2 regions of the Cohnella sp. 56 genome follow, and region 2 is predicted to be linked to the other one. Evidence: predicted binding sites of a transcription regulator. Region 2 holds the regulator's gene; the other holds the start of a gene.

Region 1 (10,936 bases), on a different contig from region 2:
GCTCGTCTCGAAGTTCTTCCCTGAACACTTGCCTAAGCGCATTCAACAGCTCCTGGTCCATCCGGCATCCCTCCGGTTTGCTTCGTATGCTCACATTATACCATCGGCCGGGACAACCGTCTTGAATTGTTTAAATCTGCCAGTTTTACGATACGGCCCACTCCATCGCGCCGTCCGCCGTCTCTCCCATCCGTCCGATCAGACCGTGGCAGAGGGGCGGATAGTCGTACAGCCGGCCTTCGTACACCGTCTCCAGTCCGCCGTGCGTCCGAAAATGATCCGGCGTCACAAGCGAGGACGGCCGCTCCCACAGCGGTACATCCGCCTCGCGCAGCGCCTCGGCCACGAACTGCGAGCAAAAGTAAGCTTTGTCCGTGCCCGTGTCGAAGTCCAGCAATACGCCCAGCAGCCCGACGAGGTTATAGCGGTACTGCGCCTGCTCCCGCTTGAACTTCTCTACGACGAGGCGGGCGGCCGCCAGCTGGCGGGACGTGACCCGCAGGCGCAGCAGTGTGCAGCGCGTATCCGGATAATGGCTGAACGTGCCCGCATAGACGTCTTCCTCGACGAATCCGCCCGAGAAGGGATTGGTCGGCTTCTTGCGGCCGAAGCTGTACAGCTCGCTTAGGCCGGCGTCAAAAGCGAGCGAAGCATGGTTGTAGGGCGCGGCGGTGAATCGTTTGATCATCGTGGTGAACAACGTTCCCGTATCGGTCAGCAAAATATAGATGCTCTTCTCCTGCTGCTCGTCATCGCGCTGTCTATCGTACATGCCGCTCGCTCCCCGCCAATTGTTCTCTATGGCATTATCGTATCAAAGCGCGGGAGCGGCGGAATCTGGCGGAGGTTCGGCTTGAGGGACAGACTTTGGTCTTGGCGAATGCTGGACTGCGCGCTGCACGATCGGCATGCGGAGCGACACAGTAAAAAGCCCCGCCTCCGGCAATGCCGGTCGCAGGGCTGAACGCCGTCTATGCGGCTGTCAAAAAATAAAGTCCTCGTCGCGCAGCTGTTGTACGTTGGTCGTACGCACATACCCGTTTCCCTTTTTCGAGAAAAAGTCGTGCTGCTTGGTCCGCGTGCTGATGCCGTTCTGAACGATCGGATTGATGTCTTCGTCGTCGAACAACGGCTCGAGGCCCATGTTCATCATCGCCTTGTTGGCGTTGTAGCGGAGGAATGCCTTGACCTCGTCGGTCAGGCCGACCGTGCCGTACAGGCTCTCGGTGTACCGCTCCTCGTTGTCGTGCAGATAACGGAGCAGGCCCTTGAGCGTCTCGTACGCCGCCGTCTGCTCGTCCTCGTCGAGCCTCGCGTAGATCTCCTGCGCCAGCAGTCCGACGTATACGCCGTGGATGCTCTCGTCGCGCAGGATCAGGTCGATGATCTCGCCGCTGCTCGTCATCTTGCCCTGGCCGGCCAGGTAGAGCGGATAGAAGAAGCCGCTGTAGAACAGGTAGCTCTCGAGCAGCACGGATGCGCCCATGGCGAGATACAGGTCCTTCGGCGTATTGATGTTGTTGTAGTATTGGGCGATCGTCTCGGCCTTCGTCTGCAGATGCGGGTTGCGTTCGACCCAGGCGAATACCTGGTCGATCTCCTCGGTCGTCGCCAGCGTCGTGAAGATGCTCGAATACGACTTGGCGTGGATCTGCTCCATCATCGCCATGAAGCCGAGCACGGCTTTGCGCTGCAGGCCCTCGACATGCTCCAGAATCTTCGGCATGCCGACGCCGCCCTGCACGGTATCGAGCAGCGTGAGGCCGCCCAGCACCTTCATATACAGATCGCGCTCGTTGTCATTCAGCTCCATCCACGACATCTTGTCGTCGGACAGCGGGATCTCTTCGTCCGTCCAGAACTGCATAATATTCTGGTTCCAGAACATCGCGGAGAAGTCGTCGTCGGGCCGGTTCCAGTTGACCGCCTTGTGCGTTGCCATGTCTCTAATCTCCTTCGGCTTCAGCCGCGCCGTCTTAGACGGCGCAGGCGATGCATTCTTCGACGGACAGACGGTTCGTCCGCGTATAGTAGAGGGACTTGAGTCCCAGCTTGTCTGCGTAAATGTAATAGCGGGCCAGATCGCGCGTCGTCACGTTGCTGTTGACGTGCAGCACGGTGGAGATGCCTTGGTCCACATGCGCCTGAATCTCGCCGATCAGATCGAGCACCTTGAGCTGGTCCATCTGATAGGCCGACTTGTAGTAGAAGAAGTTGTCCTGCGCCATGAACGGCATCGGATAATACGTCGTCGAATTCGCGTAGGTACGCGTCTCGATCTGCTCGACGATCGGCATGACGCTCGACGTCGCGTTCTGCACGTACGAGATGCTCTGCGTCGGTGCGATGGCCAGGCGGTAAGCATGGTACAGGCCGTGCTTCATGACGTCCTCGCGCAGCTGCGCCCAATCCGCCAGCGTCGGGATATGGATGCCCTCGAACAGCGCCTTGACCTTGTCCGTGCGCGGTGCATAGTCGGTCGTCAGGTAGCGGTCGAAGTACGTGCCCTTCGCGTATTCGGACTTCTCGAAGCCGTCGAACGTGACGCCCGTCTGGCGCGCGATGTCCATGCTCTTCTCGATCGAATGGAAGTTGACGCTCATGAAAAACGCACGCGCGAAGTCCTTGGCTTCTTCGCTCTCGTAGGCAATCTTGTTCTTGGCCAGATAGCCGTGCAGGTTCATCGCGCCGAGGCCGATCGAATGCAGCTCGCGGTTCGCCTTGGCGACGCCCGGCGCATTGGCGACGGTCGTCATATCGCTGACTGCAGTCAGCGCCATGACGCCCTCATGCACGGATTCCTTGATTTTCTTGCGCTCCATGACGTTCGCGATGTTCAGCGATGCCAGGTTGCAGCTGATGTCGCGGCGGATGACGTCGGACTGGCCGTAGTCGCCGATCTCGCTCGTCTCCTGCAGCTGGAAGATCTCCGTGCACAGGTTCGACATCTTGATATTGCCGATATCCTTGAGCGCGTGATGCTTGTTCGCATTGGAGCGGTTCATAATGTACGGATAGCCGGACTCGAGCTGGATCGTCGCGATCTTGACGAGCATGTCGCGCGCGGTCATGATGACCTTCTTTTTGACGCGGTCGTCGGCGAGCAGCGTATCGTACATCTCGTCGAGGTCCATGTCGTCGAGATGCGTGCCGTACGCCTTGAACACCGTGTACGGCGCGAAGACGTGCAGCGGCTTGTTGTCCTGGGCCAGCTGGTAGAACTTCGACGGCACGATCAGACCGATCGACAGCGTCTTGAGGCGCGTCTTCTCGTCGGCGTTGATCTTCTTGCTGTCGAGGAACTCCATGACGTCCCAGCCGAAAATATTGTAGTAGCCTGCGCCGGAGCCCTTGCGCTGACCCATCTGGTCGGCGTAGGAGAAGGCGTCCTCCATCAGCTTGAGCACCGGCATGATGCCCTTGGCCGCACCCTCGACGCCCTTGATGCTCTCGCCGCGCCCGCGCAGCTTGGACAGGTTGACGGCGACGCCGCCGCCGATCTTGGACAGCTGCATGCAGGTGCCGAGCACATGGTTGATCGAGTTGAGCGCGTCGTCCATCTCGAGCAGGAAGCACGACACCATCTCGCCGCGACGGCTCTTGCCCGCATTGAGGAAGGTCGGCGTCGCCGGCTGCACCCGCTGCTCCATCATCGCCTGCGCCAGCAGATGGGCGGCGTTGACGTCGCCGCGGCCCAGATGCAGCGCCACGATCGCGACGCGGTCCGGATAATGCTCGAGGTAGATGCTGCGGTCGTTGCTCTTCACCGCATAGTCGGTATAGAACTTGGAGGCCGCCATATAAGAAGGAAACTTGAAGTCGTAGCCGTGCGCGATCCGGTACACCTCTTCGACCTCATGCTCCTTGTACCTGGCGAATACGTCCTCGTAATAGTCGTTCTCGATCATATAGTGAACCTTGGACAGATGCCCCGTGAAGGTCAGGCTGCGCTGCTTCACTTCCTCCATGAATGCGTCGACGGCCTCCCGGTCCTTGTCCAGTTGAAAAAATCCGTCCGCCCCGCGCTGCATCAGCAGGTTGTTCAATTCAATATGCCGCAACTGCGAGCACCTCCCGCTTGAAATTATCGACATCGCGCTGCGTGCCGGACAGCTCGAACTTGTAAAGCACCGGCACCCCGTACCGCTCGGAGATCGTGTCCGCGCTCTTCGCGAAGCTGCCGCCCCAGTTGCGGTTGCCGCTGGCCGATACGCCTACCATCCGGCTTGCATTGCGTTCCAGGAAGGAGACCACGTTGTCGGGTACCTGTCCGAATCCGGTCGTATAGGTCACAAGCACGAACGGCTCCTCCAACGTCTCGGTCTCGTCGATCGGTACGGCCGGCAGATTCAGCTTGTTAATGAACCTCCGTACGTTGCCCGTCTTCGATGCGTATGCGATCAGCATGGCGCAACTCCTCCTGAAAATACATTAATTGTAATAAAATAGAAGATTCGGTCCGCAGAAATCCGCTATCCGGGCATCACGAAAAAGCTTTCGCCTTCGCTGCACCGCAGCCATCGAAAACATGCCGTGTATCCTGTTGTTTGTTCCGCCGATTCCTACCGGACCGGGTCAACCTACCGTCATATTCCGCTACGGTCTATTAACCAACCGCAGTGGAGTTCAAACCGATATGTTGAGGACATTTATAAATTTATATCAATATATTGTGGCTGTCAATCCATGGAGAGACCTAAAATTTATACCGGGACGGCAGGAATTCGCAAAACCCGCGTCCCGCAAGGGCTGAGGCGCTGCCGGCCGATTCGCAAAAAAAAATGGCGGGACGCAAATGCGGCCGGCCGCCCGCTTGCACTACATATTGGGTATGCGCTTGTCCGATTTGTCAAGGGATAGTTAACGAATATTCGGCGTCAATTGCGCATCCGCTGCCTGAATTCCTTGGGCGAGTGCTGGTTGTGCCGCTTGAACAGCTTGTAGAATTGGGCCATATTCCAGATGCCGACCTCGAAGCTGACCTCCATGATGCTGAGATCGGTCGTCAGCAGCAGCCGTTCCGCCTTCTTGATGCGGTTGTAATTGACATAGTCGACGAACGGGATGCCCATCGTCCGCTTGAACGTCTTGATGAAGTGGTGGTAGCTCATGCCGAGCAGGCGGCGCACGTCGTCGACGGCGATCCGCTCTCCCAGACGGCTGTCCACATAATCGAGCACGGGTCTGAGCCTCGCGACCCCCGCCTCTTCGGTGCCGCGCAGCAGCCCGCGGTCGTCCCCCCGCAGCAGCAGCAGCAGCAGACGCTTGATGGACGCGCTGACCGCGATCTCGTAGCCCGCTTCCCCCTTGTGCGTCTCCTCGTAGATGTCGCCGATCAGCGCATAGGCTTCGTTTCTGGCGCGGGCGCTTTCTTGAAATATGTAGTTCAGGTCCTCCAGCGGACGCTTGAGCTCCGAGAAGTGGTGCAAATACGGCAAAATGCTCTGGTCGAAGTGCCGTACGAGATCCACCTGGAAAACGAGATAGCGCAAGGGCTTGCCGCCTGTGCAGCACGTCCTGTGCGGTCGCGAGGAACCGACGACCATCACGTCGCCCGGACCGAGCTGCGTCAGAGACGTCATCGTCTGCACCTCGAGACCGCCCTCGACGATCGCCAGAAACTCCACTTCCTTATGGTAATGCCAATCCCACGGGTCTGCGGCTTGGCGCACTACCCCCACGCTCTGAATCTCCCATATCTTGAGGAACAGCAGCGGGTTCTGATAGACGACTTGCTCGTTCACGGCCCCCTCGCGCATATCGGCGGCACTCGTCATATCGGTCGTTCACCTCTTTGTCGCGAATAGCGTCAATGAGCAGTATAACACTTTTGCATACAAATGAATTAGGATTCGGCATATTACCGTCGCTTCCCTTCGTCTATACTGATAACAAGAAAGCATATACAATCATTGACTATCGGGAGGCAAACGAAAATGACACAGCGTCTGCGCGTTACAGTATGGAACGAAGGCCGCCACGAAAAAACGAACGAGAAGGTGCGCGCCGTCTATCCGGAAGGCATCCACACCGCAATCGGACAGGGGCTCGGCACGGACGACTTCGAGGTCCGCTATGCGACGCTCGACGACAACGAGGAGCACGGCCTGTCCGAGCAAGTGCTGAGCGAGACCGACGTATTGTTCTGGTGGGGGCATATGGCCCACGGCGACGTGAAGGACGAGATCGTCGAGCGCGTTCACGCCCGCGTGCTGCGCGGCATGGGGCTGATCGTGCTGCACTCGGGACACTTCTCCAAGATCTTCAAGAAGGTGACGGGCACGTCCTGCGACCTCAAGTGGCGCGAAGCCGACGAGAAGGAGCGCATCTGGGTCGTCGCTCCGAACCATCCGATCGCCGAAGGCATCGGCGAGTACATCGACCTCGAGATGGAGGAAATGTACGGCGAGCACTTCGACATCCCGGCGCCGGACGAGCTGGTCATGGTGAGCTGGTTCGAGGGCGGCGAAGTGTTCCGCAGCGGCTGCACGTTCCATCGCGGCCAGGGCAAGATCTTCTACTTCCGCCCGGGCCATGAGACGTACCCGACCTACTACAACGAACAAGTGCGCCGCGTACTGCGCAATGCCGCCAAGTGGGCCGCCCCGTCGACCCGCGAATATCCGAAGTACGGCAACCACAAGCCGCTTGAGGTTATCAAGGCGAAGGGCTGAGCGAGGCGGTCAAATCAAAGAGCTGAGAGTCCTTTCTGTATCCTAGCGGATACAAAAAGGGCTTTTTTTATTTGGGGGCGGAGAACCGCACAAATTCGGGCGGTTGGCGGGCGGTTGGCGGTGTGGCGAGAATCGGCCGTGGCTTGATGCGGAGGACGGCGGTGTGGCGAGAATCGGCCGTGGCTTGATGCGGAGGACGGCGGCGCGCCGGTGAGAATCGGCGGCCTTCTCCCCCGCCCGCAACTGCGGTAGAATAGAGAGATGCCTCCGTGACGGGACATGTTAGCGATGGGACGAAATGGAGATGAGTAATTTGTCGGAAATGAACAAACGAGCCCGTGTGCTCGTGATGACCGCCGTCGAGGCGGAACGGGACGCGGTCGTTCGAGGGCTCGGCGGCGACCCGCGCTTTGAAGTACAGCTCTGCGGCGTCGGGCCCGCGAGCGCGGCCGCCCGCACGGCCGCCGCGCTCGCCGCCGGCGGCGACTGGGCGCTCGTCGTGAGCGCCGGCATCGCCGGCGGCTACCCGGCGCACGCCCCGGTCGGGACGCTCGCGGTCGGCACCTGGGCCGCGGCGGCCGATCTGGGCGTCGAGACGGCGGACGGCTTCGCCTCCGTCGACGAGCTGGGCTTCGGCGCGTCGCGCCTCGCGGCGAATGCGCCTCTGGCCGAGGCGCTGCTGCAGGCGCTCGCCGCGGCCGGGCTGACCGCGGCCGCCGGCCCGATCGTGACCGCGGCCACGGCCACCGGCACCGCCGCGACGGCGGCCGAGCGGGCTGACCGCGTGCCGGGCGCCGTCGCCGAAGGCATGGAAGGCTTCGGCGTCGCGACGGCCGCCGCCTACGCGGACAAGCCCTTCCTCGAGCTGCGCGCAATCTCGAATGCGGTCGGGCCGCGTGATCGCGACGCCTGGCGGATCGGAGACGCGCTGGCGGCGCTGGCGGCGGCTTGCAACATTTTAAAGGAGGTCGTATTGCCATGAAAATCGCTTATTCGCCTTGCCCCAACGATACGTTCGTCTTCCACGCGTGGGCTGCGGGCCTGATTCCCGGCGCTCCGCGCCTGGATGTGACATATGCCGATATCGATATTACGAACGGCTTGTCCGAAGGAACCGACGGTCCGGAGATCATGAAGATCTCCTACGCCGCCCTGCCGTGGACGCATCCCGATTATGCGCTGCTCCCCTGCGGCGGCGCGCTCGGACGCGGCTGCGGCCCACTCGTGCTGACCGCCGGCGCCCCTGCGGCCGCCGGCCTGCCCGATCCGGCGCGGCTTTCCGGCAAGACGGTGGCGGTGCCGAGCGAGCGCTCCACCGCCTATCTGCTGTTCCGCCTGTGGGCCGCCCGCCATGTGCCCGGCGGCGTCGGCCGCATCCTCGTCATGCCGTTCAATCAGATCATGCCGGCCGTGCAGCGCGGCGACATCGACGCCGGGCTCGTCATCCACGAAGCCCGCTTCACATACCCGCAGTACGGCCTCTCCCTGCTGCAGGATCTGGGCAGCTGGTGGGAGCAGGACACCGGCCTGCCGATCCCGCTCGGCGCGATCATCGCGAAGCGCACGCTCGATCTGGAAGCCGTCGCCGGCTGGATTCGCGCCTCAGTCGATTATGCGTGGGCGAATCCGGAAGCTTCGCGGGAATACGTCATGTCGCATGCGCAGGAGCTGTCTCCGGAAGTTGCCAAGTCGCATATCGACCTGTACGTGAACAGCTTCACCCGCGATCTGGGGGCTGACGGCTTCGCCGCCGTCAACGCGCTGCTCGGCCGTGCCGCCGCAGAGGGGCTCGTGCCCGAAGCGCGCGTCGCTTCGCTGCAGCAGCAGCTGCAGAGCGGCACGAACGCCGTCTGAGCCCGCGTCATCCCTAGACATACAGCCGCGCCGTCCTCCTCGGACGGCGCGGCTGTATTTTTGTGCGCGCTGCGGCGATTCACCCTGCCGTCCCGCGTGGTATGTACTAAGCAGCAAACTAGGGCTGCGCAGTGCAGCGACGGGAGGTTATGCGAGTGGCGTCAAGCAAGGCGCAAGTTCCCTTTGAGGCGGTCAGATCGGCCGTCGCCGGCTCGGCCGCCTATGCGCCGGGCGGCCGGTTCGGACCGCGCAAGCAGCGGGATTATGAACTGCTGCTGCTGGACGAAGGCGAGATGCGCGTCACGATCGACGGCACGCCGCAGCAGGTGAAGGCCGGACAAGCCATCCTGCTAAGGCCGGGTCACACAGAGTCCTTCGACATTACGGGACGGGACGTCACGCGGCACAACTGGGTCGCCGTGCAGATCGACAAGCGATCCTGCGCCGATGCCGCCGGCCAAGAAGAGCCGCCCGGCGTATGGCCCGTATCGACGGAGATGGCCAAGCTCGTCGAGCTGATCATGACTATGCAAAACGAGCTGCCCAGCGACGGGCCGATCATGCGCAGCCTTGGCGCTGCCGTCCTTCAGCTCCAGCCGGCAGGCGAAGGGGAGCATGCGGGGCAGAACGGCGCGCAGGACGCGTCTCCCGCGGTCGAACGGGCGCTCTCGTGGATCCGGTCGCACTATACCGGTGAGATCAAGCTGAACGACCTGGCGTGGGAAGCGGGCGTCACGCCCGAGCATCTCGTCCGTCTCTTCAACAAGCACGAGCGGGAAACGCCGATTCATTATGTGTGGAAATACCGCAGCGAGCGCGCCGTGGAGCTGCTTGAGCACACGGGCCTGCCGGCCGCCGAGATCGCTCGCCAGTGCGGGTTCAAGACGCCCCACCACTTTTCGAGGACGATCAAGCAGTTCACGGGACGCACGCCCTCCGAGATCCGCCGTGCCAGCTGGAGCGGCGAAGAGCTGTAGACGGACAGGGTCGCTTAAGGCTATTCGAATCCCCGGGCAAGCTATTGTTGCGCCGGGTGTTCGCCGTTCGTCCGCACGGCGCCGAGCGCCTTCGCAATTCGGGACAGCCCTTCCTCCAGCAGCGCGCGCCGCGTCGCCAGATTGATGCGTACCCGCCCTTCGCCTTCGCTCACGAACGCGCTGCCGCCGCTGACGGCGACACGCGCCTCCTGCACCAGGAGGCGTCCGATATCGGCTTGGCTCAGCCCGAGCGGGCGCAGGTCCACCCACAGCAGATAGGTCGCCTCCGGCACGTACACGATCGCCTCCGGCAGTCGCTCCGCCAGGTAGCCCGCCGCAAACGCCGCATTGGCGCGCAAATACGCGAGGCATGCCTCCAGCCATTCCTCTCCTTCCCGGTAAGCCGCCTCCGCCGCCGCGAGCGACAGCGGGTTCGGGTCCTGATGACCGAGCGCATCGATCAGCGCCTTCTTTAACCCTTCATCGGGTACGACGGCGAACGAGGTGTGCAGTCCGGCCAGATTAAACGTCTTGCTCGGCGCGATAAACGTGGCGGTCCGCTCCGCCATCCCCGGCAGCGACGCGAACGGCGTGTGCACCCCTTTCAGAATCAGATCCGCATGAATCTCGTCCGACGCGACCGTGACGCCGTAAATGCGGCACAGCTCCGCGAGCCCGCTCAGCTCCTCCGCGCTCCATACGCGGCCCGCCGGATTGTGCGGGCTGCACAGCAGCAGCAGCTTCGCCCCCGTGAGCTTTAGCTTGGCCTCGAGATCGTCCAGGTCCATCCGATACTGTCCCTGCTCGATCTTGAGCGGATTAAGCACGAGCTCCCGCCCCTGTCCGGTCACCGCCTCCGCGAACGGTCCGTATACCGGAGGCTGGACGACGATGCTGTCGCCCGGCTGCGAATAGGCGCGCACGGCCGCCTTCAGCAGCGTGACGACGCCCGATGCGTACAATAGATCGCGCGGCTCCACCCGCCACTTCAGCCTGTTGTCCAACCAGGCCGCGACTGCCTCCAACAGGGAAGGCGGAATCACGGCATAGGTGAACAGTCCGGCGTCCACCCTGCGGTGCAGCGCCTCCAGCACGGGCGCCGGCGGCTCGAAGTCCATGTCGGCCACCCATAGCGGCAGCAGATCTTCCCCCTTGAAAAGAACGTCCGCTCCCGACCACTTCAAGGAGTCCGGGCGGCGCAGCTCTATCGTATTGTCAAATCGATTCATCTTGATGTCCTCCCGTTGCGGTTGATCGTTGTCCGCTGTTCGTATTATATCCCCGCGACCTTAGTCAGCTTGTATGCATGCCCCGCGACCGCCAGAAAGACCAGACGGCCTTCCTCCATCTCGGCGGGTACGGTATTTCCCTCGGCGTCCACGACGGCCACCCGGCCCCCGGCAAGCCGCACCACACAGTGGCCGTCCCGCT
Region 2 (10,936 bases):
CGGAAGGCGCGGTGCCGGGATTGGCGCCGGGATCGCCGGTGTAGCTCGGTGGCGTGGTCGGCGTCGGTGTCGGTGTTGACGTCGCTTGATCCGGATTCTGACCGGGGTCGCCGGTGTAGACAGGCGACGAAGTCGGCGTTATATCGTCGGCATAGACGGGAGCGGTAGTCGCGATCGTAGACAAGACGAGTAGAGAGGCGAGTGCTGTTTTAATTCTGGTTGCTTTCATTGTTCCTCCTTCATGATGCTTAAGTAATTATTTGGCGGCGATGACGGCGACGCCCAAGATGACAATACCTGCGCCGATCCACCTCGTAATGGGGACCGACTCGCCAAATAGCGCCCAAGCCAGGACGATCCCGAGCACATAGGCCAGACTCTGCAGCGGGTAAGCTGCACTGAGCGGCAGACGGGAGAGGACAGCGAGCCACAGGACGGTGGCAAGGCCATACAAGGCGATGCCAAGCAGGATCAAGGGCGAAAACAAAGTAGGCAGGAGGTTGTGCAGCGACAAGCCTCCCGCTCTGTCGAGTCCGTACTTCCAGGCGATCTGGCCGCCTACGAGCAGCAAGATGTTGAGCGCGAGCATCAAGTAGGCAAGCATCAGGGCGACACTCCTTCATCGGAAGGCTGCGCCGCGGCGGTCTGGAGCCGGTGCGCCTCGGAGTCGGGACGCAGCTGTGCGAGCTGCTGCTCCTGGATCGCGACCGTCTGCGTCAGGACGATGACCTTGTGGGTCAGCGCGGACACGGCGACGGACAGATGAAGCAGAATAAGCAGGACGCCGATGAGGCCGAGCAAATACAGCAGCGACGGCGCATAGTCGACGCCGATGCCATGCGCGATCCGGTCGAACAGCTTCGGGAACAGCGACAGCACCATCATGATGAAGCTGAGCAGCAGCCACAGAATCGCATATTGTTCCTTGAGCTTGCGGGAGCGGATCTGGTAGACGATCCACACCATGAACCCGATGCTCATCAGGAAGCTGATTAGAAACACATCAGGCTTCATAGCCGACACGCAACTTTCTTTTCTTGGACTTCGTGATCAGAACCGCGAGTATGACTTTGACCATGTAATAGATGGACTTGAAGGACGAGATGCTCGACGTGCCCGCGAGCCGTTCGTTCATGACGACCGGCACCTCGCGGAACTGCAGGCGGTGATTGTCGAGCAGCACGAGCGCCTCCACCTCGGGATAGTCCGTCGGATAATCCTTGGCGAACAGCGCGATGGCGCGAGGGCCGCACAGCCGGTAGCCGGATGTCGGATCGGTGACGGGGCGCCGCAGCAGGCCGGTCAACAGCTTGGCCAGGATGACGATGCCCATGCGGCGGGCGAGCGTCGACTGGAAGCCTTGCTTCTCCACGAAGCGGGAGCCGACGACCATGTCCGCGTTCGTGGCTTTGATTGCCTCGAGCAGCCTGGCGAAGTCCAGCGGGTTGTGCTGGCCGTCGCCGTCCATCTGGGCGGCGTATTTGTAGCCGTTAAGCGCGGCATAACGGTAACCGGTCTGCACGGCGCCGCCGATGCCGAGATTGACGCTCAGGTTGAGCACGATCGCGCCCTCCAGCGCCGCGAGCCGGCCGGTATCGTCGGCCGAGCCGTCATTGACGACGAGAATGTCGGCGTACGGGATCTGCTCGCGGATCCAGGCGATGACGCGGCGGATGCCCTCGGCCTCGTTGTAGGCCGGCATGATGATGAGGACTTCCTTTTTCATTGGACGGCGGCGCCTCCTGCGGCTGGAATGGATCTGCGAAGCTTGGTGCGGCTGATGACCCAGCCGACAAGCGCGAGTCCGAGCAGCGTATCCATCACGATAATGAGCGGCATCGACGTGAAGTTGTAACGGAACTCCGGTACGAACGCGATGCGCGTGACTGTCAGGATCAGCAGCAGCAGGGCCAGATAGGAAGCCGGATTGCGCCACCGCCACAGCAGGAACAAGCCGGCCGGAATAGCGGCCCATACCATGCCGAGGTGGAGCACCGCCCCGTACGGGATCACATGGTAGATCGGGCTGTGTCCGCTGCCAAAGAACATGGCGCCGTATATGTACGGAATTTTGCCGTAGGTGTACCATTTGACGAATGTCCACGTCTTCGTCTCGAAGCCGACGCGCAGCCGTTCCTTGGCGACCTCCATCTGGGTCTTGTTGTGGCGGTCGACGAGCCCGTCCTCATAGTTCTTGTCCGGATAGGTGCCCGCGGTGAACGGATTGACCTGCGTCGACGCGACGACTACCTCGTGCAGGGTGACGACGTTGCGCACGATCCACGGCGACAGCACGATGAAGAGGCCGAGCGCCGTCCATACGCCGAGCTTGAACGCGGTGAGGAACTTCTTGTGCCAAGCCCAGAAAAACGCGTAGCTGACGGCGATCAGAATCAGAAATTCGGGACGCGTCAGCACCGTCAGTCCGAGCGCGGCGCCTGCGGCCAGTGCCCAGGGCCAGGTCCGCTTTTCGAAGACGAGCATCTGCAAATATACATATAATACGAAGAAAAGCGCGGCCTGGGTCTCGGTCAGAATAGCGCCGACCGTCCAGACGAACGGCGGATAGACCGCGGATACGGCGGCGACGATGAGCCCGGCCGGATCGCCGCCGAGCCGGCGAGCGAGCAGGTAGAGCAATCCGATCATGATGAGGCTCTCGACGACCTGCAGGTAGCGGATGTACGGAAAAGGATTGTTATGTTTATAATCGGCCAACTTGTAGATCGCCGCCATCACGAGCGGATAGCCCGGCGTGACGTTTGCGTTAGGCACTGTGTCTTTGTAAGCGTATATGTTATCTTCAAGCAGCTGACGGACCATGATGTCGTAATACTTCGTATCGTGGGATGTCTTGTGGTTGACGGATTGGAGGAAATCAATCCTGAGGTATGCGGCAAGCAAGATAATGATGCCGAGTAGTGCAAATACAATCGTTCGTTGCTTGGTGGTGCGCGCGGTCCAGCGCTTGAAAATTGAAAAATCCATGTGGTGCTAAGTCTCCTCCCAGGCTTATCTACAAAATCAAAGTATAGTCGAGTCTATGATGTGGGGCAACACCATGTTTTTACATTTTTGGTCTGCGCAAAAAGTATATGTCGAATGTCCGCAAAATGAAGCGAATCTGGCCGGTTGTCTTTACTATAGACGACGAGAACACGCAAAAGTTACGCGCAGCGGCGTTAATTTCCGGAAGCGGCGGAAAACGCTGCTTTTCGCCTCTCCGTCAGGGGATATGGTATGATATCTGAATAGAAGGAAGAGTCGATGGAGGGATCGAAAGGAATGGGACTTCAACACGGATTCGGCGGGGAACGGACGGACAAGCTCCTGCTGATCGACGGCAACAGCATCATCTTCAGGGCGTTCTACGCGATGCCGCCGCTGACCAATGCGGCCGGCCTGCAGACGAATGCGGTGTTCGGGTTCACGACGATGCTGCTCAAGGTGCTGGAGGAGGAGCGGCCGACGCATCTGCTCGTCGCATTCGACGCCGGCAAGACGGTATTCCGCCACGAGGGCTTCGCGGAGTACAAGGGCGGCCGGCAGAAGACGCCGCCAGAGCTGTCCGAGCAGTTCCCGCTGCTCAAGGAGCTGCTGGACGCATTCTCGATCTCCAGGTACGAGCTGCTCGGCTATGAGGCGGACGATATCATCGGCACGCTGACGCGGCAGGCGGAGGAGCAGGGCGTGGAGGCAGTCGTCGTATCCGGGGACAAGGATATGCTGCAATTGGCCTCCGAGCGGACGAGCGTGCTGCTCACGCGCAAGGGCGTGAGCGAGACGGAGCGGTATACGCCCGCTGCGATCGGAGAGCGGTACGGCCTGACACCGCTGCAGATCATCGATCTGAAGGGGCTCATGGGCGATACGTCGGACAACATCCCGGGCATCCCGGGCGTCGGGGAGAAGACCGCGCTCAAGCTGCTGGCGGAGTACGGCAGCGTGGAGCAGGTGCTGGCGCATGCCGGCGAGATCAAGGGCAAGCTCGGGGAAAATGTCCGCGGCAACGCGGAGTCGGCGACCATGAGCAAGGAGCTGGCGACGATCATGCGCGACATCCCGCTGGAGCGGAGCTGGCAGGAGCTGGCGTGGAGCGGCTACGACGGCGCGGCGCTGCTCGCCGCATTGAGGAAGCTGGAGTTCAAGTCGCTCATCGAGCGGCTGGCGCTGAGCGAAGGCATGGGGGCGGCCGCCTACGGTTCGGCCGAGGGCGACGCGGCTGCCGCGTACGAGGTCGTCGAGGTGCGCGAAGCGGCGGACTGGTCCGCGCTGGCGGCGGCGCTGCCGCTGGCCGAGAGCTTCATCCTCGACGCGAACGGGGACAATCCGCATCAGGGCGAGGGCATCGGCTTCGCGCTCGCTGCGGGAGAGCTGGTGTTCGCGCTGCCGTTCGAGGCGCTGCTGTCCGAGGCGGCGAAGCCGCTGCAGGCCTGGCTCGCGGATGCGGGCGTGCCCAAGACCGGCTACGACCTGCACCGCACGGAGCTGGTGCTGGCCCGCTACGGCCTCGAGCTGCGCGGCCAAGCGTTCTGCTGCTCGCTGGCGGCGTATCTGCTCGACCCGACCGAGGCGGACCCGTCGCTCGTCGGCCTGCTCGCGAAGGCGGGCCTGCCGGGCATCGCCTCCGACGAAGCCGTATACGGCAAAGGCGCGAAGTTCCGCGTGCCGGACGAGACGGCGCTCTGCGCGCATCTGGCCGCCAAGGCGGATGCGGTCCGGCGGCTCGCCGGCCTCCAGGCCGAAGCGATCGAGGCGGCCGGCATGAAGCCGCTGTACTACGAGCTGGAGCAGCCGCTCGCGATCATCCTCGCCGATATGGAGAAGCAGGGCATCGTCGTGCAGGCGGAGGCGCTGGAGGAGCTGGGCAAGGACTTCTCCGCGCGCATCGGCCAGATCATGTCCGAGATCTACCGGATCGCGGGCTTCGAGTTCAACATCGGCTCGACCAAGCAGCTGGGCGAGGTGCTGTTCGACAAGCTTGGCCTGCCCGTCGTCAAGAAGACGAAGACCGGCTATTCGACGGATGCCGAGGTGCTCGAGAAGCTGGAGCCCTACCACGAGATCGTGCGGCTCATCCTGCATTACCGCCAGCTGGCGAAGCTGCAGTCTACTTATATAGAAGGCTTGCTGAAGGAAATCCGCGCCGAGGACGGCAAGATTCATACGTACTACCGTCAGACGATCGCGGCGACGGGCCGGCTCAGCAGCCAGTACCCGAATCTGCAGAACATACCGATCCGGATGGAGGAGGGCCGCCAGATTCGCAAGGCGTTCGTCCCGTCCGAGCCGGGCTGGCAGATTCTCGCCGCCGACTACTCGCAGATCGAGCTGCGCGTGCTGGCGCATATCTCCGGCGACGAGGGGCTCAAGGAAGCGTTCCGCCTGGAGATGGACGTTCATACGAAGACGGCGATGGACGTGTTCGGCGTCAGCGCCGAGCAGGTCGACGGCAATATGCGGCGCAGCGCCAAGGCGGTCAACTTCGGCATCGTCTACGGCATCAGCGACTACGGACTGTCGCAGAACCTCGGCATCACGCGCAAGGAGGCGGCTTCCTTTATCGAGCAGTACTTCGCCGCCTTCCCCGGCGTGCGCCGCTACATGGACGACATCGTCGCCCAGGCCAAGCAGGACGGCTATGTGAAGACGCTGCTGGAGCGCCGCCGCTATCTGCCGGACATCCGCTCGTCGAACTTCAATCTGCGCTCGTTCGCGGAGCGGACGGCGATGAACACGCCGATCCAGGGCACCGCTGCCGATATCATCAAGCTCGCGATGGTGCGGATGGCCGATGCGCTCAGGAGCAAGGGGCTTCGCAGCCGCATGCTGCTCCAGGTGCATGACGAGCTTGTATTCGAGGTGCCGCCGGAGGAGCTGGACACGATGAAGACGCTTGTGCCGCAGGTGATGGCCGAGGCGCTGCCGCTCGACGTGCCGCTGAAGGCGGAGGTCAGCGCGGGCGTGAACTGGTACGAGGCGAAGTGACGGCTGCGGATTCATTCAGCTTAGAAAAGGAAGGTGCATATCGATGCCGGAATTGCCAGAAGTCGAGACGGTCAGACGGACGCTGTCCGAGCTGATCGTCGGCAAGGCGATCAGCTCGGTGACGGTCCGCCTGCCGCGCATTTTGCAGAAGCCGGACGACCCGGACGTATTCGCAGCGATGCTCGAAGGCCGGACGTTCACCGGCGTGGAGCGGCGCGGCAAGTTTCTGCGGCTCATCCTGGACGGCCTCGTGCTCGTGTCCCATCTGCGGATGGAGGGACGGTACGGGTTGTTCGAGGACGACGCGCCGCTGGACAAGCATACGCATGTCATTTTTCATTTTACCGACGGGACAGCCCTGCGTTATACGGACGTGCGCCAGTTCGGCACGATGCATCTGTTCCCGGCCGGCGAGGAGATGCAGTCGCCTCCGCTCGCGAAGCTCGGCCTCGAGCCGCTGGATGCGGGCTTCACGCTGGACGCGCTGCGGGCCTCGCTCGGACGCAGGAATACGAAGATCAAGCCGCTGCTGCTGAATCAGGAATGGATCGTAGGGCTCGGCAATATTTATGTAGACGAAGCGCTCCATCTGGCGGGCATTCATCCCGAGCGCACGGTTAGCGAGCTGAAGGCCAAGGACTGGCAGCGGCTGCATGCGGCCATCGTGTCGACATTGACGGCGGCGGTCGAGGCCGGCGGTTCTTCGGTTAAGTCTTATGTCAACGGACAGGGCGAGATGGGCATGTTCCAGCACAGTCTCCGCGTATACGGCCGGACCGGCGAGCCTTGCCCGTCCTGCGGTCATCCGATCGCGAAGTCGGTCGTCGGCGGTCGAGGCACGCATGTGTGCGCGAAGTGCCAGAAGCCGCCGCATGGCGCGGCGGGCCCCGTGAGCGGGGCCAGCGCGGCCGCGTCCAAGCGGTACCGGGAGGGCGGCAATGCCGTGAAGCGCAGGCTCGACGGGGCTGAGGGCTGAGCCGATCGAGCATCCGGCTGAAGTCTGCCCGCAATGTTCATAATTGGAGGAGGGCATTCGCCTTCGTTGCTGCATAGGATGAACAGAACCGACGATCTCTAACCGGATCCGTCGGCATGTCTTCGCCATGCAGGAGGAACGGTAATGCTCGCACATTCGTTATCCTTATTATTTCTCGCGTTCGCGGTCAGCCTCGACGGCTTCGGTGTCGGCATCACTTACGGACTGCGCAAGATTCGGATTCCGCTGCCTTCGATCGCGATCATCGCGGGATGCTCCGGCGTGGTCATCCTCATCTCTATGCTCGTCGGCACGTTCATCGCCCGTTGGCTGTCGCCTTATGGGGCCAAGGCCGTAGGAGCTGTCATTCTGATCGGTATCGGCTCGTATGCGTTGATTCAGTTCGCCAGGCGCCGCAAGGGCACGGACGACGACGCGGCGGACGGTGCGGACACCGGGACCGGGGGGGCGGACGGGTCGAGGCAGGCTTCGCCGGCGAACGCTGAAGCAGCGGCGGCCGATCCTGGCCAGGCGGCGGACGATGGTGCTCTCTCTTCGGCGGAGCGCGTACCGATGCTGACGCTTGAGCTGCGCCTCTTCGGACTGATCATTCAGATTCTCCGCACCCCCTCCGTCGCCGACGTGGACCGGTCGGGCATCATCACATCGGGAGAGGCGCTGCTGCTCGGCTTCGCGCTGTCGCTCGACGCCTTCGGCGCCGGCATCGGCGCCGCGCTGGTCGGGTTCCCGGCGGCGCCTACCGCAATTATGATCGCAGCAGCGAGCGGCCTGTTCCTGTGGGCGGGCATGCGCGTCGGCTTCGTGGCGGCAGGCATGCGATGGGCGCAGCAGCTGACAGTGCTGCCGGGCGTTATATTGATTGTGATGGGCATATTCAAGCTGCTGCAGGCGTCTTGACGGTTCGGGCGCTCGGCGCATGATCTGTTGCTGGGAGAGACCCTCCCATTATCCCATCGGCTCAGCTATGCAGCAGCCGCTCCATATGCGGCTGAGCCGATGGGATGATTTGAACATCGGTTGAATACACTTTTGATGAACGACGCGAACGAACGACGGCATGCATGAGCCGCTGCAAGGAGGCATTGAACATGAACATCGGATTGACCGGCGGCATCGCCACCGGCAAGAGCACTGTAGCACGTATGCTGGTCGCACGCGGAGCGGCGCTGGTCGACGCTGATCGAATTGCCCGGGAAATTGTCGAACCGGGACAAGCCCCGCTCGCACAAATCGCCGAGCGATTCGGCAAAGCGGTCATACAGGAAGACGGAACCTTAAACCGCAAGCTGCTCGGTTCGATCGTATTCGCCGATGCGGGCGAACGCCAGGCGCTTGAGGCGATCACCCATCCCGCCATCCGGGCGCGGATGAAGGCGCGTATCGCGGCGCTTGAGGCGGCGCGCCCGGACAGGCTCGTTGTGGCGGATATTCCGCTGCTTTTCGAATCGGGACTGCAGCATTTATATGAGGGCGTCATGGTAGCCTACGTCCCGCGCGACGTGCAGCGGATGCGGCTGATCGAACGCGACGGATTAACGCCAGAGCAGGCGGATATGCGTATCAGGACGCAGATGGATATCGAACAGAAGCGGCAACTGGCCGACTACGTCATAGATAACAGCGGCACGTTGGCGGACACCGAGGCGCAGCTGGACCTTTTCTGGCAGTCGCTTCAATTGGGATCGGTACAGTCATGAGCCCAAAAAGGACAAGGCCGAAACGAAAAAGATGGTTCCTCGCGCTGCTCCTCATCGTCGTCGCGCTCCTTTTTATCCGTTCGGAATGGCTCGGCAAGATGGTCTATCCGATTCAGTACCGGGAAGAAATCGGGATGAATGCGGATCGCTACGCGATGGACCCGCGGCTGATCGCGGCCGTCATCCGGGTCGAGTCGAACTTCGAGCCGAACGCCGTCTCCCCCAAAGGAGCGATCGGAATCATGCAGGTCATGCCGGACACGGCCCAATGGATTCTGAAGCAGGATGACTTCGGCGATATAACGGTCAAGCAGGCGGGAGAGCGGGCGGATGCCGGCATACGGCTGGGCGCCTGGTATCTCAAGGAGCTGCTCCGGCAATTCGACGGGGATATCGTCAAGTCGCTCGCGGCTTACAATGCAGGCCCGGGCAAGGTCAAGCAGTGGCTGCGGGAAGGAGCGTGGGATGGACGGGAGGATACGCTGACGGACATTCCATACGGAGAGACGAGGCGCTATGTGCAAAAGGTGCTTTTTTATCATAAAAAATACGGCGAATTGTATGACAATTGGTCCTGAGGACGGTAATATATAAAAGAAGCCCTGAAGCGCGAAGCTTCAAGACTCCTTGTTATTGAATTACCTAGGTGAAGAGCGTGGACTTAAGCACGGCCAGCGAGTTGTTGCTCGGCGATTTGGACCAGACGCTTGGTGATGCTGCCACCAATCGAACCGGTGTCGCGAGTAACCATGTTCCCGTAATAGCCGTCTTGCGGGATAGCGATTCCCAGTTCTTGAGCAACTTCATACTTCAGTTGATCAAGTGCACCGTGAGATTGAGGCACAACCAGGTTGTTGCTGTTGCTGTTGTTTCCTTGGCTCATGTTGTTCACCTCCTCGCGGTTGGTAATCGTATTATGTGCCTTATCCCGTGAATCATGTAAGGGAAGGTCTGGAAATTAAAAAAAAGTTCTTCTCGAGCCCAAAAGGAGAGCCGCCGACATATGAAATGCCCTTATTGCGACTACAATGGTACGAAGGTACTGGACTCCCGTCCGGCCAACGACAACAAGTCCATCCGCCGCCGCCGCGAGTGCGAATCGTGCAACCGCCGCTTCACGACGTTCGAGATGGTGGAGGAGACGCCGCTCATCGTCATCAAGAAGGACGGCAGCCGCGAAGAATTCAGCCGTGAAAAGCTGCTGCGCGGCCTGCTGCGCGCCTGCGAAAAGCGTCCGGTATCCGTGGGCCAGCTCGAGATTCTCGTCTCCAACGTCGAACGCGAGCTGCGCAACACCGCCCAGGCCGAGATCGACAGCAATATGATCGGCGAGAGCGTCATGGAGCAGCTGTACCCCGTCGACGAAGTCGCGTACGTGCGCTTCGCATCCGTGTACCGGCAGTTCAAGGACATCAATATGTTCTTGAAGGAGCTGAACGTGCTCATTAACAAGCACGGAATCTGACGTTGGCTGGCCCACGCGACATGCACAGCTTTTTTGAGGGCAAGTGGGACAGGCTCTGCCTGGTTGAATGGCAGAGCCTTGGCGGCGTGAGTTTGGCCGAATTTTTCTTTGAATTTAGCGTTGACATGACATCTGGTCCTATGATAAGATCATTCTTGTCGCCAACGAGCGATACATGCTACGGGGCCATAGCTCAGCTGGGAGAGCGCATCGCTGGCAGCGATGAGGTCAGGGGTTCGATCCCCCTTGGCTCCACCAAATGCAAACTTCAGACACGCCGAATAAGGCGTGTTTTTTTGCATTTAGTGGAGCCCCGGAGGGCGTTCCGCGCGCAGGGAGCCGGAGGCGGACAGTAGTGTGGGGTCCCCGCAAAGTAGTTGGAATAAGCTACGGAGCATTGCTTCACTTTGTGGGGAAGGAAAACGGCATCGATATCTACCGCTGCGCTCTACATCGGCGAATTTGCTTCGTTAGCAAGTTAAATCAGGATATCGTTATCCCCCTTGGCTCCACCAAATGCAATTCCGACATTTCACTTGATCTTATTTTCTGCTGTAGAAGAGGTACTGATAAATATAGTTTTGATAGATGCTCTCTTATTGAGTTCTGTGCTATGGTTGATTTGTGAACCGATATTAAGCAGGTGAAGAAATGATTGTTAAATTGCTATCGATTATTTTAAAGGTTTTCTTCTACCGGTTGCCCGCACCATTGTTTTCAGCTGAAGAAGTTAAGGCGTTCAGTAGAATATACGAGACTGCCGTCTCCACCCATACGGAGATTGTAATT

Evidence for each region. Region 2 encodes NrdR, which represses ribonucleotide reductase genes. Its sites were predicted from a motif close to AACACNATATATNGTGTT; they were not measured.
Region 1: the regulator NrdR is predicted to act here: its motif matches at 4,660-4,677, upstream of nrdI (class Ib ribonucleoside-diphosphate reductase assembly flavoprotein NrdI).

The regions. Positions count from the first base shown of each region.
Region 1 is NZ_JAZDQE010000002.1:11,010-21,945, reverse strand. It holds gene VQ071_RS03130 (hypothetical protein) at 1-61, opposite strand, end outside; gene VQ071_RS03125 (hypothetical protein) at 146-772, opposite strand; gene nrdF (class 1b ribonucleoside-diphosphate reductase subunit beta) at 983-1,942, opposite strand; gene nrdE (class 1b ribonucleoside-diphosphate reductase subunit alpha) at 1,977-4,061, opposite strand; gene nrdI (class Ib ribonucleoside-diphosphate reductase assembly flavoprotein NrdI) at 4,048-4,407, opposite strand; gene VQ071_RS03105 (AraC family transcriptional regulator) at 4,878-5,777, opposite strand; gene VQ071_RS03100 (ThuA domain-containing protein) at 5,937-6,674, shown strand; gene VQ071_RS03095 (futalosine hydrolase) at 6,988-7,656, shown strand; gene VQ071_RS03090 (1,4-dihydroxy-6-naphthoate synthase) at 7,653-8,528, shown strand; gene VQ071_RS03085 (AraC family transcriptional regulator) at 8,684-9,505, shown strand; gene VQ071_RS03080 (MalY/PatB family protein) at 9,547-10,734, opposite strand; gene VQ071_RS03075 (glycoside hydrolase family 95 protein) at 10,779-10,936, opposite strand, start outside.
Region 2 is NZ_JAZDQE010000012.1:48,782-59,717, forward strand. It holds gene VQ071_RS19830 (stalk domain-containing protein) at 1-229, opposite strand, end outside; gene VQ071_RS19835 (EamA family transporter) at 257-604, opposite strand; gene VQ071_RS19840 (DUF2304 domain-containing protein) at 604-1,014, opposite strand; gene VQ071_RS19845 (glycosyltransferase family 2 protein) at 1,004-1,726, opposite strand; gene VQ071_RS19850 (ArnT family glycosyltransferase) at 1,723-2,988, opposite strand; gene polA (DNA polymerase I) at 3,286-5,988, shown strand; gene mutM (DNA-formamidopyrimidine glycosylase) at 6,032-6,964, shown strand; gene VQ071_RS19865 (MntP/YtaF family protein) at 7,109-7,882, shown strand; gene coaE (dephospho-CoA kinase) at 8,074-8,682, shown strand; gene VQ071_RS19875 (lytic transglycosylase domain-containing protein) at 8,679-9,260, shown strand; gene VQ071_RS19880 (alpha/beta-type small acid-soluble spore protein) at 9,344-9,565, opposite strand; gene nrdR (transcriptional regulator NrdR) at 9,686-10,147, shown strand; tRNA gene VQ071_RS19890 (tRNA-Ala) at 10,330-10,405, shown strand; gene VQ071_RS19895 (hypothetical protein) at 10,799-10,936, shown strand, end outside.